Regions from separate parts of the Mesorhizobium sp. P2_C7 genome, predicted to be linked through region 1. Evidence: riboswitches for the same ligand, from Rfam matches in the RefSeq annotation. Region 1 holds a riboswitch; the other holds the start of a gene.
What was found. A riboswitch is a leader RNA that binds a small molecule or an ion and turns the genes downstream of it on or off. The one in region 1 is predicted to bind S-adenosylmethionine.
Positions count from the first base shown of each region.

Region 1 (4,198 bases):
CGCGCCGACATAGATCAGTCGCGGATCACGAATGCCGGCCAGTGCCGCCGCGGTTCCGTCCGTCGAGCCATCGTCGACGACAATATGCTCGAACCTCGGCATGCTCTGGGAAAGTACACTTTCCACGGCGCGCAATACCGCCTCACGCCTGTTGTGAGTCGGCGTGATGACCGTGATGAGAGGAGCGTGCTCTGTCTTCCCGGTCATACTGCGTCAGCCATTTCCAGCGAAAAAATACGCTTCCTGCCAGGTCTTTCGATCTTCAGGACGGTCAAATGGATCGGACTCCCCCTTCCATATCCCCCGTATTGGCGACGACGCTACAAAAAACAGGCGTACCTGTCACCCCATCGGGATGCTGCTCAATGCGCATGAAATGACGAATTTCAGAATTTAGCGCTTCAACTGCGACACTATTGCCGCGCCCTATGCTTGCGAATCGCCCTTGCGATGAATGACGCGTCTATGATCCGGATGCATTCCACTACGTCAGACGTAATCGCATCGCGGCCGGTGTTTGGGCAGATTGCCGTCGCGAGGCCGGCTGCTCGGCTTCGGTCCCAGAGGGAGTACTGTCATGACTGGTTACGCCGTTGCCCATATGCGCCAAGCCCGGATGGGTCCGCAGATCGTCGAATATCTGCAGAAGATCGATGCCACGCTGGCCCCTTTCGGCGGTCGTTTTCTGGTCCATGGCGGCGACGTCGAGGTCATCGAAAACGATTGGCAGGGCCACCTGATCATCATCGAATTTCCCGACAGGCCACACGTGCGCGGATGGTACAACTCGGCCGCCTATCAGGCGATACTGACGCTGCGGACCGACAACTCGGAAGCCGACGTGATCTTCGTTGATGGCGTTGAGCATCCGCATAAGGCCACGGATGTCCTTGACCAGGCGTGAAGTCGACAATAGCGCGGCGGGATTACCGTTTCAGCAAGAACACCGCCTGCTGGCCGAAGAAGTTCCAGAACCACCATGGCATCGACAGGCCGATCTTCTGGCCATTGGCGTCGAGCGCAGTTGCTTTTTCCACGGTAGCGCCAAGCTCGTCGCACAGATTGACGAAGTCGCGGATGGTGCAGAAATGGATGTTGGGCGTGTCGTACCAGGAATAGGGCAGGTCCGTGGTCACCGGCATGCGGCCATTGAGGAACAGCGACATGCGGACCCGCCAATGGCCGAAATTGGGGAAGGACACGATGGCGCGATTGCCGATCCTAAGCAGTTCCTTGAGAACCAGCTTCGGGTTGCGGGTGGCCTGCAGGGTCTGCGACAGGACGACGAAGTCAAAGCCCTTGTCGGGATAGAACTCGAGATCCTTGTCGGCATCGCCCTGGATGACGCTCAAGCCGCGCGCCACGCATTCGTTGACGCCACGCTGCGACAGTTCAAGGCCGCGGCCGTCGACCTGCTTGGTGTCCTGCAGCAATTCGAGCAGCGAGCCATCGCCCGAACCGACGTCGAGCACGCGCGATTGTGGCGGGATGAGGTTGGCGACGACTTCGAGGTCGACGCGCTGGTTGCGGGTGACGTTCACGATGCGAGCCCTCGCGCCCGTGCTGCGGAGCCGATGAAGCCATTGATCGCGGCAAACAATTCCGGCTCGTCGAGCAGGAAGGCGTCGTGGCCGCGATCGGTCTCGATCTCGACGAAGGATACCGACGCGCCGGCGGCGTTGAGCGCATGAACGATCGAGCGGCTCTCTTCGGTCGGGAACAGCCAGTCCGAGGTGAAGGACACTAGGCAGAAGCGGGTTTTCGTGCCGGCGAACGCATCCGCCAGCCGGCCGCCATGGTCGGCGGCAAGGTCGAAATAATCCATCGACCGCGTCATGTAGAGATAAGAATTGGCATCGAAGCGATCGACGAAGGTCATACCCTGGTGGCGCAGATAGCTCTCGATCTGGAAGTCGGCGTCGAAGCCGAAGGTGAGTGCCTCGCGATCCTGCAGATTGCGGCCGAACTTCCGATGCAGGGCAGCCTCCGACAGATAGGTGATGTGGGCGGCCATGCGCGCCACCGCCAAGCCCTTTTCCGGGCGCTTGCCGTGCTCGAAATATTTGCCGCCATGCCAGTCCGGATCCGCCATCACGGCCTGCCGGCCGACCTCATGGAAGGCGATGTTCTGCGAGGAATGGCGGGCGCCGGTGGCAATCGGCAGAGCCGAGAAGACGCGCTCCGGATAGCTGGACGCCCATTCCAGCACCTGCATGCCGCCCATCGAACCGCCGAGGACGCAAAACAGTTTTTCGATGCCGAAATGGTCGATCAGCATCTGCTGGGCGCGCACCATGTCCCGAATGGTGATGATCGGCAGGTCGAGCCCATAGGGCTTGCCGGTGGCGGGATTGGTCGAGGCCGGGCCGGTGGAGCCCAGACAACCGCCGATGACGTTGGAGCAGATGACGAAGAAACGGTTGGTATCGATGATCTTGCCAGGACCGATCAGCACTTCCCACCAGCCCGGCTTGCCGGTCACCGGATTGGTGCTGCCGACATGCTGGTCGCCGGTCAGCGCATGGCAGACGAGGATGGCGTTGGAACGGGCGTCGTTCAGTGTGCCGTAGGTCTGGTAGGCGATCTGGAACGGCGACAGCAGGGTGCCGGCATCGAGCTTTAGCGGCTTGTCGGGCCCAAAGCGCAGCACCGGGCTCGACGGCTGATCAGCCTCGTTGTTGGTTTTTCCAGCGCGCAGAGCGGCCATTGCATCCATCTCACACTTTGAATCCGCACGGTGCTTTCGAAAATCGATGCCGATGCGGTGTCCGGCCGGCGCGGACAACAAAAAACCGGCATTGCCGTCGCAAAGCCGGTTACAGGATGCAAACGGCCCTTTAGCAAGTTGTTTAACGTGGCTGCAAGCCGACCGGCCAAATCACCACGGAATTTCGTACCTCTTCTAGGACTGTGGTGCGCCCGCGTCAACGGCCAGCCGCGGTCCGGAGGTTGCCACCTCTCGACATTGCGGGCCGTGGCTTGTATTTCCGCTGCGGCTTCCAGACGGAAGCGTTCTCGACGGATTTTGCGACATGAGCCAGACACCGGACAAGGCACGTCCAACCCCGCGCGCGGGCATCATGGACATCGACGCCTATGTGCCGGGCAAGAGCACGGCGCCCGCCGGCGTCGCCAAGGTCTACAAGCTGTCGTCGAACGAGAATCCGCTGGGTCCGTCGCCGAAGGCGATCGAGGCCGCGCGGGAGATTGCTGCGAAGCTCGACATCTATCCCGATGGCACCGCCAGGCGGCTGCGTGAGGCGATCGCCGAGGTGCATGGTCTCAACGCGCAGAACATCATCTGTTCCAACGGCTCCGACGAAATTCTCGGCCTTCTGGCGCAGACCTATCTCGCTCCCGGCGACGAGGCGATTTTCACCGAACACGCCTTCATGGTCTACAAAATCTACATCCAGTCGGCCGGCGCAACTCCGGTCGCGGTCAAGGAGACCGATGAGCGTGCCGACATCGATGCGATGCTGACCGCCGTCACGCCGCGCACGAAAATCGTATTCCTCGCCAATCCCAACAACCCGACCGGCACCTATGTGCCGTTCCAAGAAGTGCGCCGCCTGCATGCCGGCCTGCCTAGAAATGTGCTTCTGGTGCTCGACGCGGCTTATGCCGAATATGTCCGCCGCAACGACTATGAAGCCGGCATCGAACTGGTCGGCGGCGCCGAGAACGTGGTGATGACCCGCACCTTCTCCAAGATCGGCCTGGGCGGGGCGCGGATAGGCTGGATGTACGCTCCAATGCACATCGTCGACGCCATCAATCGTGTGCGTGGCCCTTTCAACGTCAATGCCACTGCGATCGAGGCCGGCATCGCCGCTATCCGTGACCGCGACCACGTCCAACGCAGCGTGATGCACAACGAAACCTGGCTCACATGGTTGAGCGAGGAGTTCGGCAAGCTCGGGCTGCGGGTGACGCCAAGCGTCGGCAATTTCATCCTGATCCATTTTCCCGACGACCAGAACCATTCGGCCGCCGCGGCGGACGATTATCTGACGGCGCGCGGCTATATCCTGCGGCGCGTTTCCGGCTACGGCTTTCCCAACGCACTGCGCATGACCGTCGGCACCGAAGAGGCCAATCGCGGCGTTGTCGCTGCTCTCACGACATTCCTGAAAAGCTAGAACACCATGACATCACCGATGTTTGAAAAGATCGCGCTGGTCGGCATCGGCCTGAT
Region 1 is NZ_JBFUDW010000011.1:140,912-145,109, forward strand. Features, by position in the region: gene AC1D2G_RS22535 (glycosyltransferase family 2 protein) at 1-207, opposite strand, end outside; gene AC1D2G_RS22540 (DUF1330 domain-containing protein) at 578-904, shown strand; gene metW (methionine biosynthesis protein MetW) at 927-1,541, opposite strand; gene metX (homoserine O-acetyltransferase MetX) at 1,538-2,707, opposite strand; SAM riboswitch at 2,818-2,895, opposite strand; gene hisC (histidinol-phosphate transaminase) at 3,033-4,142, shown strand; gene AC1D2G_RS22560 (prephenate/arogenate dehydrogenase family protein) at 4,149-4,198, shown strand, end outside.

Region 2 (4,198 bases), on a different contig from region 1:
ACGCCGATAGGCTCGCGGCCCGCTGGCTTCTGGGCCGAGGTCGAATGCGCTTTCCTCAACACGCTGCAAGCGCGCTGGCAATATGCCGGCGAGGCGCTTGGCCTCGGCTTTGCCCAGGGCAAGAGCATGCTCTGGAACAAGCCGATGCTCGACGCCAGTGGCGGCATCCGTGCGCTCGCCGCCGAGATCGCCGAGGACGCTGCCGCGACCAAGCTGGTCAATGGCCTTGGCCTGCGCGTCAATCTCGTCGCCGCGCCCTTCGAGCAACCGCTCGGCCGGCGCACCTTTGACGAAATCTGGTCGCGTCAGGCCCGTTGGGCGCGCCTGCGCCGCGTCACCTTCCCATGGTTTTTCGCACCCGAAATCCTGACCGGGGCAGTGGTGCCGCTGGCACTCGCGCTGTTGGCGGCGGCAAGCGCGGGCGTCAGCCTCTGGGCAACCGCCATTGCCGTGCTGGCGGCCTTCTACCTTCCGGAATGCGCCCTGGCCTGGTCCAAAGGCTGGTACCTGTCGCCGCGCATGGTCGCGGCGATCATGATGCGCGACCTGATCCTGCCGGCGATGTGGGCGCGCGGCTGGCTGGGTGGCGCCGTCGACTGGCGCGGCAACGCGATGACCATCGGCACCAAGGCGGCCGAGTTGGAAGAGACGCCGTCCGGCGCCTGATGGCCAAAGGCCTTTTACTTGGCCGCCTTCAGCGCCTGTTCGATGTCTTCCAGAAGATCGTCGGTATCCTCCAGGCCGACCGACAGTCTGAGCGTGCCCGGCCCGATGCCGAGTTCGGCACGCGCCTCGTCGCTCAGATTCTTGTGCGTCGTCGTCGCCGGATGGGTGATCAGGCTCTTGGCATCGCCGAGATTGTTGGAGATCAGCACGATGTCGAGGGCGTTCTGCAAGGCGAAGGCTGCCTGCTTGCCGCCCTTGACGTCCAGGCAGATCAGCGTCGAGCCGCCCGACATCTGCTTCTTGACGATGGCCGCTTGCGGGTGGTCGGCGCGGCCGGGATAGATGACGCGGGCGATTTCGGGCCGCTCGGCCAGGAAATCCGCGATCCTGCTGGCGCTTTCCGTTTGCTGGCGCACGCGCACCGGCAGTGTCTCCAGCCCTTTCAGCAGCGTCCAGGCATTGAACGGCGACAGGCTGGGGCCGGTGTGGCGGAAATAGTCGTGCAGGTTCTCGTCGATCCACTTCTTATCCGACAGGATGACGCCGCCGAGACAGCGGCCCTGGCCGTCAATATGCTTGGTCGCCGAGTAGACGACGATGTGCGCACCGAGCTGCAGCGGCTTCTGCTGCAGGGGCGTGGCAAAGACATTGTCGACGATCAGCCGCGCACCGATCGAATTGGCAAGCGCGGCAACCGCGGCGATGTCGACCACTTCCAGCGTCGGGTTGGTCGGGCTTTCCAGGAAGAACAGCTTGGTGTTCGGCTTGACCGCTTTTTCCCAGTTGGCGATGTCGGTGCCGTCGACCAGCGTCGCCTCGATGCCATATTTCGGCGCCAGTGTCTCGACCACCCAGCGGCAGGAGCCGAACAGCGCGCGTGCTGCCACGATATGATCGCCGGCCCTGGCGCTGCACAACAGCGCGGCCGTCACCGCGGCCATGCCGGATGCGGTGGCGCGCGCGTCCTCGGCGCCTTCGAGCGCGCACATGCGCTTTTCGAACATGTCGACGGTCGGGTTGGCGTAGCGCGAGTAGATGAACCCCGGCTCCTCACCCTTGAAGCGGGCTTCGGCGGCCTGCGCCGTTTCGTAGACATAGCCCTGGGTCAGGTACATCGCCTCGGAGGTTTCGCCGAAACCGGAACGCAGGGTTCCGCTATGCACGAGTGTCGTTTGAGGCTTCCAGTTACGCTTCTTGGTGCTCATCGCTTTGTTCCAGACACAAAAAAACCGGCCGCGAAAGTCGCAACCGGTCCATACGGCCTTGCGGCCCGACGGTCCTTTAGCGACTTGTTTAACGTGGCTGCAAGCCGACCGGCCAAATCACCACGGGATAACGACCCTTTAGACCCGCGCCACGCTTGCGTCAATTGCCGGCTTGATTAAGAGGTTTGTACCAAGCAGGTTCCGCAGCAGTGTTCCACGGTTTTGCGGCAGGAACCTGCGAACAGAAAACCGCCTGGCCCCAAGAATCGCCTGGCCTAGGAGTGGAGCCTTGCGGCAGACAGGCATTCTTCCCGATCAGGACATTTCGGCGCTGTTCCAGTCCGGTGCGCTGAAGTCGGCGCGCGCGTTCGATGCCGATCAGATCCAGCCGGCGAGCCTGGATCTGCGGCTCGGCGACAAGGCCTGGCGGGTGCGGGCCTCGTTCCTGCCGGGCCCCAACCACAAGGTTTCGGAAAAGCTCGACCGGCTGCAGCTGCACGAGATCAATCTTGCCGAGGGCGCGGTGCTGGAGACCGGCTGCGTCTATATCGTGCCCTTGCTTGAAAGCCTGGCATTGCCGGCGGACATTTCGGCCTCGGCCAATCCGAAGAGTTCGACCGGGCGGCTCGACATCTTCACCCGCGTCATGACCGATCGCGGCCACGAGTTCGACAAGATCGCCACCGGCTATCACGGCCCACTCTATCTCGAGGTCAGCCCGCGCACCTTTCCGATCGTCGTGCGTACCGGTTCGCGTCTGTCGCAAATCCGTTTCCGCACCGGCAATGCACTGCTCTCGGAAGCCGAGCTGCATGACCTGCATCGCGCCGAGATGCTGGTCGCAACCGAGCCGCCGAACATTTCCGGCGGCGGGATCGCGCTGTCGATCGATCTCAACGGCGATCAGAATGGCCTGGTCGGCTATCGCGGCAAGCATCACACCGGTCTCGTCGATGTAGACAAGCGCGCGGCACAAGAGGTCGTCGACTTCTGGGAGCCGATCCACAAGAGCGGCGCCGGCGAACTGGTGCTCGATCCCGATGAATTCTACATCCTCGTCAGCCAGGAAGCGGTGCATGTGCCGCCGCTCTACGCCGCCGAGATGACGCCGTTCGATCCGCTGGTAGGCGAGTTCCGCGTCCACTATGCCGGCTTCTTCGATCCGGGTTTCGGCCATTCGGCGTCCGGCGGCACCGGCAGTCGCGCGGTGCTCGAAGTGCGCAGCCACGAAGTGCCGTTCATCCTCGACCATGGCCAGATCGTCGGCCGGCTGGTCTACGAGCATATGCTGAAGCGGCCGCAGGCGCTCTACGGCACCGATCTCGGCTCCAACTACCAGGCGCAAGGCCTGAAGCTGTCCAAGCATTTCCGCCCAGCGCGCTGAACCCAATTCCCGTCGGGCAATACACTTGCCTGCGCTGGCTCGTCATGCTTGGCTGGCTTTCTGGTCGCCAAGTTGGCGGCGTTCAAGGGGAACCAAGAAAATGCGGATTTCAAAATGGATCATATCGGCAGCAGGTGCTGCCGTGTTGCTGATGGCGGCCGGCTCTCTGTCGGCGCAGGCTGCTGAGAAACTGAAGATCGGCACCGAGGGTGCCTATCCGCCGTTCAACACCATCACCCCGGACGGCAAAGTCGTCGGCTTCGATATCGACATCGCCAATGCGCTGTGCGCGCAGATGAAGGTCGAGTGCGAGATCGTCACCCAGGACTGGGACGGCATCATCCCCGCCCTGCAGGCCAAGAAATTCGATGCCATCATCGCCTCGATGAGCATCACCGAGGAGCGCAAGAAGCAGGTCTCCTTCACCAACAAATACTATACGACACCGCTCGCGCTGGTGGCGCCGAAGGATACCGAACTCACCTCGACCGAACCAGCAGCGCTTGCCGGCAAGACGGTCGGCGCCCAGGCTTCGACCACGCAGGCCGACTATGCCCAGAATGTCTATGGCAAGGCTGGCGCGGAGGCGAAACTCTACCCGACCCAGGAAGAGGCGATCACCGATCTGACGAACGGCCGTCTCGATGCCGTCATCTCTGACAAATTCGTGCTGGTGGACTGGTTGAAGAAGGCAAGCGACGGCTGCTGCAAGCTGGTCGGTGACGTCAAGGGCACGGAGACCCAGGCCGGCATTGCCGTTCGCCTGGAAGACACCGCGCTGCGCGACAAGCTCAATGCGGCAATAGACGCCATCGTCGCCGACGGTACCTACAAGAAGATCCAGGCCAAGTACTTCGACTTCGATATTTATTGAGGTTGAACCCCGTCCGGGTCAGCCGCGAAAGAGATGCTCTTTCGCGGCGCCCAGACAGCCATGAAATTG
Region 2 is NZ_JBFUDW010000002.1:148,735-152,932, reverse strand. Features, by position in the region: gene AC1D2G_RS05735 (ceramide glucosyltransferase) at 1-666, shown strand, start outside; gene AC1D2G_RS05730 (O-succinylhomoserine sulfhydrylase) at 681-1,871, opposite strand; SAM riboswitch at 1,928-2,005, opposite strand; gene AC1D2G_RS05725 (2'-deoxycytidine 5'-triphosphate deaminase) at 2,161-3,255, shown strand; gene AC1D2G_RS05720 (ABC transporter substrate-binding protein) at 3,356-4,129, shown strand; gene AC1D2G_RS05715 (hypothetical protein) at 4,148-4,198, opposite strand, start outside.
Region 2: another riboswitch for S-adenosylmethionine. It lies ahead of AC1D2G_RS05730 (O-succinylhomoserine sulfhydrylase); the one in region 1 lies ahead of metX (homoserine O-acetyltransferase MetX).